2 regions of the Neobacillus sp. NPDC097160 genome follow, and region 2 is predicted to be linked to the other one. Evidence: predicted binding sites of a transcription regulator. Region 2 holds the regulator's gene; the other holds the start of a gene.
What was found. Region 2 encodes LexA, which represses DNA repair genes until DNA is damaged. Its sites were predicted from a motif close to CGAACATATGTTCG; they were not measured.
Positions count from the first base shown of each region.

Region 1: a site for LexA is predicted at 1,552-1,565, ahead of ACIQXV_RS18175 (YhjD family protein). Genes of this name have one in related genera too.

Region 1 covers NZ_JBIWDU010000012.1:166,186-169,864, reverse strand. The annotation lists gene ACIQXV_RS18185 (TVP38/TMEM64 family protein) at 1-332, opposite strand, end outside; gene ACIQXV_RS18180 (LCP family protein) at 379-1,320, opposite strand; gene ACIQXV_RS18175 (YhjD family protein) at 1,594-1,965, shown strand; gene ACIQXV_RS18170 (competence protein ComK) at 1,973-2,554, opposite strand; gene ACIQXV_RS18165 (IDEAL domain-containing protein) at 2,752-2,988, shown strand; gene ACIQXV_RS18160 (M48 family metallopeptidase) at 3,079-3,679, opposite strand, start outside.
Region 2 covers NZ_JBIWDU010000020.1:102,611-106,289, reverse strand. The annotation lists gene ACIQXV_RS24460 (DUF896 domain-containing protein) at 1-87, opposite strand, end outside; gene ACIQXV_RS24455 (YneB family resolvase-like protein) at 162-809, opposite strand; gene yneA (cell division suppressor protein YneA) at 822-1,148, opposite strand; gene lexA (transcriptional repressor LexA) at 1,310-1,933, shown strand; gene ACIQXV_RS24440 (DUF4257 domain-containing protein) at 2,136-2,423, shown strand; gene glnA (type I glutamate--ammonia ligase) at 2,483-3,679, opposite strand, start outside.

The DNA of each region.
Region 1 (3,679 bases), on a different contig from region 2:
CCAAACCCATGATGGTCCACCCAGTCCATTAGCTTGCGGACCTTCGGATGCCTAGGCAAAAAAGATAATAACCTTTTTTGCCCGTATCTCCTGATTAAGGAAAAAACAAGTAAGGCCCCGATACAAGCTCCTATCCAAGAATATAAAAATCCTAACCATAGTCCAAAGGCACTGGCATTTGCCATTACAAATACAACCAAGGGGAGAAACGGCAAAAATGCTTCAAGGACGATCAACAATATGCCCGGTATCGGTCCAAGCGCCCGATATTCTTGTATGAGACGCATAATATGTTCAAGTGTAAACCAAGCTTTTAGTGATTCGATGTCCATCCCATTCTCCTTTAATTATTGTTCTTTACTATTTTGGATAAAATCTTTATTGTGTAATAAATTGGTGGAGCGCCTTTTTATTTTTTTCGACATCAATATCCAGAACTGCCCCCTCCCCTTTTATCCGCGGCTCTGTAAAGCTATTTTCAATTGGTATACGTAATGTTTCAATACTCCCCCTGTTATCTGAAAGGAAGTCTTTAGCCATAAATAATGTATCCGAGGTGTCCATATTTGTATTAACGTATGGCGAAACAACACCAATTAATTTTGGAAGTTTTGCGATCGTTTGAAAACCGCCCAATTGATCTTTAATCGCTTTTACTGCCTTTTGTTGTCTTTCGACCCGCCCAAAGTCACCAATGGCATCATGACGGAAGCGAACATAACCAAGCAAGTGGGCACCATCTAACCTTTGCAGGCCAGGTTCTAATGTTACATCAATATTCTCTGACATTTTCTTTTCAACATCAATCTCTACACCTTTTGGAAAAGCTTCGTCAATTAGCTGGACAAAGCCTTGAAAATCGGCAATCGCGTAGTACTGCAAGTCAAGGTCAAAATTCTGTTTGATCGTTTGTCTCATTAACTCTGGACCGCCAAGAGCAAAGGCTGAATTGATTTTATGCTTGCCGTGCCCAGGAATAGTGACATAGCTATCCCTCATGATCGATGTGATCTTGTATGTTCCTTTATCCTCGTTATAATGGACAATCATAATGGTGTCAGCACGAGACTTTTCCTTTCCCCGTGCATCACTGCCAAGCAACAGGACATTCGTGTCCCCGTATTGATCCTTCTGCCCTTCAAATGTATAGACAACATTTGCTTCATTATTATCCTTGTTAATTTTTTTTAATGATTGGTTGACTCCTTGTTTAAATTGAAAATAAGCATACCCAGCCACTGCACCAATAAGTAGTAAGAAAACAAGCAAAATGGATGGCCATCTTCTCTTTTTCTTATTTTGATGTTTATCAGCTCTCATTTGTTTATCACCCATTCGTCTATGTTTTTTACCTTCAACAATATATGACTGTTTTTTCTTTTTTTAGGTTTCCTCATTAAATTCATTTTCCCCTATCAAATATCCTTCTATTAATAAAAACTTTCTCATATATTGCCTGACCTTTGCAACAAAGAAAGCTCGTCAATTGACGAGCTTTCTTTGTTGCAAAGGTCTATTGCTTTTATGTTTCTTTTTTTGTAAAATAAAAATGGAACGTTTGTTCGAAAAATAAAGAAAGGTGTAGATGGTAAGATGACCAGAATTCCTGAGGATGACCGTGACATAATGGAGAAGGCGATTTATTTACCGATGGTTCTCATCGTCTTAAACCGTGATTTAATCGTTGTGGAAAATAGCCCATTTAAATTAAAAAAGCCTTATTTGGATTTAATTGAAGCAACAATGAAGGAAATTCAACAGGAACTCTCTGAGGTAAAACAGTATATGAAGAAGAATAAGCTTCAAGTTATTGAAACAAACCGGGACGATGCTTTTACCATGTACATGTTTATTTATAAAGGCTATGAAGAAAACCATAATTACTTTAATCCAAGGATACGCAATAAAGTCCAAGAATTAATGGAGGCATACCTATTTAAAAAACATCTTCCCGATAGAATTTAAAAATTAATCAATGGTTTCGTATTTTTCGTTTTTTTGAATACTTCCCACTGCTTTCCGATGCCTTAGACGACTTAGGCCTATGCAGTAAATAAAATTCCTTTTTCTTATTAAAATCAACGCGTTGCATAAGCTTTGTTTGTAAATAGGAAGTTCTTAACATTTGAGTATTAAACGTATTATAGGAAACCGGAAAAGTTCGAGATTGGTCATTATGGAAAATGACCATTGTCTCTCTAGCAGAGACACGACGATAATCCTTAATATGGTCAAGGATGAACCAAAAACACTTAAGGTCGCTAGGTGAAACAGTACAGAAAGCATAGATACCGTTAAATGGTTCTATGACAATTGGGAGTTTTCTCGAACGATCAATTAAAAGCCTTGTCCCTTTCCTCCTGCTTTCATAATCGACACCATAAAATTCGCAGCTGTGTTTTATATTATGCAACGGTTTAAAAGGAGACAAGAATTCCGCTTCTACTTCAACAATACGGGAATAAATTTTATTTGCATATTCTACTGGTTCAATATACATCGTACATGTATTCACCACATATTCACCAATTTTGATACCCTTCAATACCTTCAATACCTTCAACTCCTTTTCATTTTTGTGAATCCACCATATCTTACCACCTTTTTCTTTTTATTCCTTAAAAATTTCGAATTGTTCCTTTTTTATTCACAAAGTTTATGTCAAGAAAAAAACTATCAGAAAATTTTATAAATTATTGATATTATTTGAAAATCTCCATATAATTAAAAAAAGCATCAGAGGTGATTTTCATGAATGAAAAATCATACACAGAATTAATGAAACTTGGTGCCATGAAACGCAATCGAATGAAAGAGAACTTTGTCCAGGACCTTTACATCGATATGCTTTTGTCAGAAATTCAGCTTACGGTTGCAAAGGAAAAGTTATTACGGAAAATTGACATGGCCATTGACACACGGGACAAAAAATCATTCCTCCATTTATCCGGTGAGCTGAAGGAAATTAATAAACGATTTGGAACCTAAAGAAACGACTTAAACCGCCAGTTTTGGTGGTTTTTTGTTTATAAAATAAAAAGACTGAAGACGAGGGATTTGGTCTTCAGCCACTTTACTCTATTCATTTCGATGCTTAATCTCATATTCTTCGAGCATGGAAATCCGATCAAGCATAGAAGGATGCGTGTAACGAAATAATTTTACCAATAACGGCGGATTTACCTGACTTAATCCAGAGCGGGTTAGTTCTTGAAAAGAGGTAATCGCGGCTTCCGAATTTTTTGTCATTTCAATCGCATATTTGTCAGCCCTTGTTTCCTGATAGCGAGAAGCAAGATTTGTCAAAGGGCTTGCAGCAAACAAGAGCATCGACAGAATCAAAAAAAATAACGGAAGGGAGCGAATATCTCTTACATCTGTTATTTTTAGTTCATTTCCATAGCGTCTCACTGCCCAATTCATCAGCCTATAGGTCAGATACAGCCCGAGGAGAGAAAGAAGCAGATAGCCTGCAATACCGAAATAAACATGTTTTTCAACGTAATGGCACATTTCATGGGCCATAATAAAAAGAATTTGATTATCATTTAGCCGATTTAACGTCGTATCCCAGAGGACAATCCTGGCATTCGAGCCAATCCCTGCAACATAGGCATTTAAGGAATTAGTTTTATCCGCCATATTGACTTCAAAAACATGCTGAGCCGGAATATCAGCC
Region 2 (3,679 bases):
TTCCTTTGCTTCTAGTTCTGTCAAACCAGATGATTTGGCCTTTCTTGCCAGCTCATTAATTCGATCCATTTTTTCTTTGGTTAGCATTTCGGAACCTCCCTTTCAAAAATCTAAGCCACCTGATTTTACTAAATAAAAAACCTTCTGACAAGGCAAAAGCTCTACTCATTTTGTGATTCCATATATTCTTGGTATCTTCTATGTACGGTTGCCTTTGAAACTTTATACCCAAAGCCTCTAAGTGTTGCGGCTATTTCTGCAAAGGTTAAGTCATTGTTTCTCAACCTGATAATTTGTTCAATTGGGACTTCGATTTTTTCTCTGCCAGAGTCTTTGCCCAGATTTTTTAAATTATTTTGCGGTTCATACCCTTGTTCAACCGCTCGTTTCATGCCGCGTTTTATTTTCACATTATGAAGCTTTCGTTGATATTCTTCCACCATACTGACGATTTTCAACACCATCGAATCCGATTCTGACAGTTCCAATTCACCATTATGGGAAATACTATAAAGTTTAATTCCTTCTTTTAAGATACAATGCAGCAGGGCAATTTTGGCGTTTCCTCTTCCAAGCCGTGTTTCGTCCTGGATCAATAATGCCTGTACTTGTGGATCCTTTATTCGTTCTAATACCTGTAGTATGCCATCTCTTTCAAAATCATAACCACTCGCTTTTTCTTTTATTATGGCATCGATTTCAAATTGGCACTGTTTCGCGAGATGAATCAGTTCCTCTTCCTGACGATTTAATGATGTTTCCTGGGTTTCTTTATTCGTGCTGACACGGCAGTATATGATTGCTTTCATAAAATTTCCTTTCTATTCTTCAGGGGCACTAGCTAGTTCTGTTGTTTGCAAAGATATCTTTTTGCTAACCGGAATGACGATCTCTTCGCCCGGAAAAATTTGATCACTGATGTTTTCATTATGCTTCTTTACCCAACTTACGAACTCATCATTTGATAATGAATGCTTCCCGGCATATTGGTTAGAAAGTTGCCAAAGCGTATCACCTTCTGAAATTGTTACCTTAACATATTGATCCTGGTCATTTGCATGATGTTGAAATGATAATATGAAGGCAAAGGTACAGCTTACAATGATAAGAATAATAGCATAGGAGTATTGCTTACATAATTTTTTCATGTTTTTACACCTCTTATAGGAATATACGTTCTCTTCAAGTTAATTTTATTATAATCCGAACGTTTGTTTGTTGTCAACTATTTTTTCGAACTTATGTTTGTATAAACTACCAGAACATGCTATAATAAAGACAACATTAACCAGGCGAGGTGCATTTTATCATGGTAAAAATATCAAAACGGCAGCAGGATATCCTCGATTTCATTAAAGCAGAGGTTAAAAGTAAAGGATACCCACCTTCCGTGAGAGAAATTGGCGAAGCTGTTGGACTTGCATCCAGCTCTACTGTTCACGGCCATTTAGCTAGATTGGAAAGCAAAGGACTTATCAGACGAGACCCTACCAAACCAAGAGCTATTGAAATTTTAGAAGTGGACGAGGCAGCACATATACCAAGAAACAAAGTTGTAAATGTTCCAGTAGTTGGGAAAGTTACCGCAGGTCTTCCCATTACGGCAATCGAAAATGTGGAAGAGTATTTTCCACTTCCGGAAAGCATGGCTCCCGCTGATGAGCATGTCTTTATGCTGGAAATCATGGGTGAAAGTATGATAGAAGCCGGGATTCTTGACGGGGATTACGTGATTGTGAAGCAGCAGCAAACCGCTAATAACGGTGAGATTGTCGTTGCGATGACCGAGGAAGACGAAGCAACATGTAAAAGATTTTTTAAGGAAAAGGACTACATTCGCCTGCAGCCGGAAAACTCTACCATGGATCCGATTATTTTAAGAAATGTTTCGATTCTAGGAAAAGTCATTGGTGTTTATCGACATATTCATTAAAATCAAAAAAGCTGGGCATATGTCCGGCTCTTTTTTATGCTATTTTATTGGGAAAAATTTATAAAAGTACAACATCCTGGATAAATATATGGAAAATTCAGTATTTTTACTCATGCTCATATTGGAAATATTAAATATAATAATAGTACACCATGATTTACCTTAGGTCCCAAAATAATAGGCTTAAGGAGTGTGAGAAACAGTGTTAACGGACATTATTTTCTCGTTAGTTATTGGTGGGTCGGTAGGGATTATTGGACATGTTCGAAAGTATGGAAAACTCGTCATGCCTCGAAAAACGAAAAGGTTCATTTATCTCGGTTTTCTAGAAGAATTGCTTCTAGGTGCAGTTGCGTCCCTTCTCCTCGTCTTGTATACCGCTCCAAATTCATTGGTGGAAATCATTTTTTTTTCCGCTATAGCAGGAATTGGTGGTGATACCGTTCTTTCTGGATTCAAACTGTTGAAACAAAACAGTGAAGAAAAATAACAAAAAAACACCCAGTACGTGGATGTAATCCAATCTGGGTGTTTTGCTTATGCTTATTTTTAGTACATGCTCATATATTGGTCTCGTTCCCATTGGTGAACAACGGTGCGGAACATATCCCATTCGATCTCTTTTGCCTCAACGAAGTGTTCGAAGATGTGCTCTCCAAGACCGGAAACAATCACTTCATCTTCCTTTAATAGATCCAATGCTTGTGCTAATGTTGCAGGAAGATCGATGATTCCTTCTTCGATTCTTTCTTCCTTGCTCATAACATAGATGTTACGATCCACCGGTGCAGGAGGAGTTAATTTATTTTTAATTCCTTCTAGGCCTGCTTTTAGAAGCACTGCCATTGCCAAATATGGATTTGCTGCAGGGTCTACGCTCCGCACTTCGACACGTGTACTTAATCCGCGTGATGCCGGAATACGGATTAATGGTGAACGGTTTTGTGCAGACCATGCCACATAACATGGTGCCTCATAACCAGGAACTAGACGCTTAAAAGAGTTAACGGTAGGATTAGTTACTGCTGTAAAGCTTGGTGCGTGTTTTAGAATTCCCGCGATGAAATGACGGGCATTGTCACTCATCTGAAGGTCACCAGTTGGCTCATAGAAAGCATTTTCTCCATTTTTAAATAAAGAAAGATTCATGTGCATTCCAGATCCATTGACACCGAATAATGGTTTTGGCATAAATGTTGCATGTAAACCATGTTTACGCGCAATTGTTTTTACTACAAGTTTGAACGTTTGAATTTGATCACAAGCTGTTAATGCGTCAGCATATTTAAAGTCAATTTCATGCTGTCCTGGTGCTACTTCATGGTGTGAAGCTTCGATTTCAAAGCCCATTTCTTCTAACTCAAGTACGATATCACGGCGGCAGTTTTCACCTAAATCTGTTGGTGCTAAATCAAAATAACCGGCTTGGTCATTCAATTCTAGCGTAGGCTCACCTTTTTCATCTAATTTAAATAGGAAGAATTCTGGTTCAGGTCCAAGATTAAAGCTTGTGAAGCCAAGCTCTTCCATTTCTTTTAATACCCTTTTTAAGTTATTACGGGGGTCACCTGCAAACGGGTTTCCATCAGGAGTATGAATATCACAAATTAAACGAGCAACCTTTCCTTTTTCAGCTGTCCAAGGGAAAACCACCCATGTATCTAGATCAGGATAAAGCTGCATATCAGATTCTTCAATCCTTACGAAGCCTTCGATAGAAGAACCATCAAACATCATCTTGTTGTC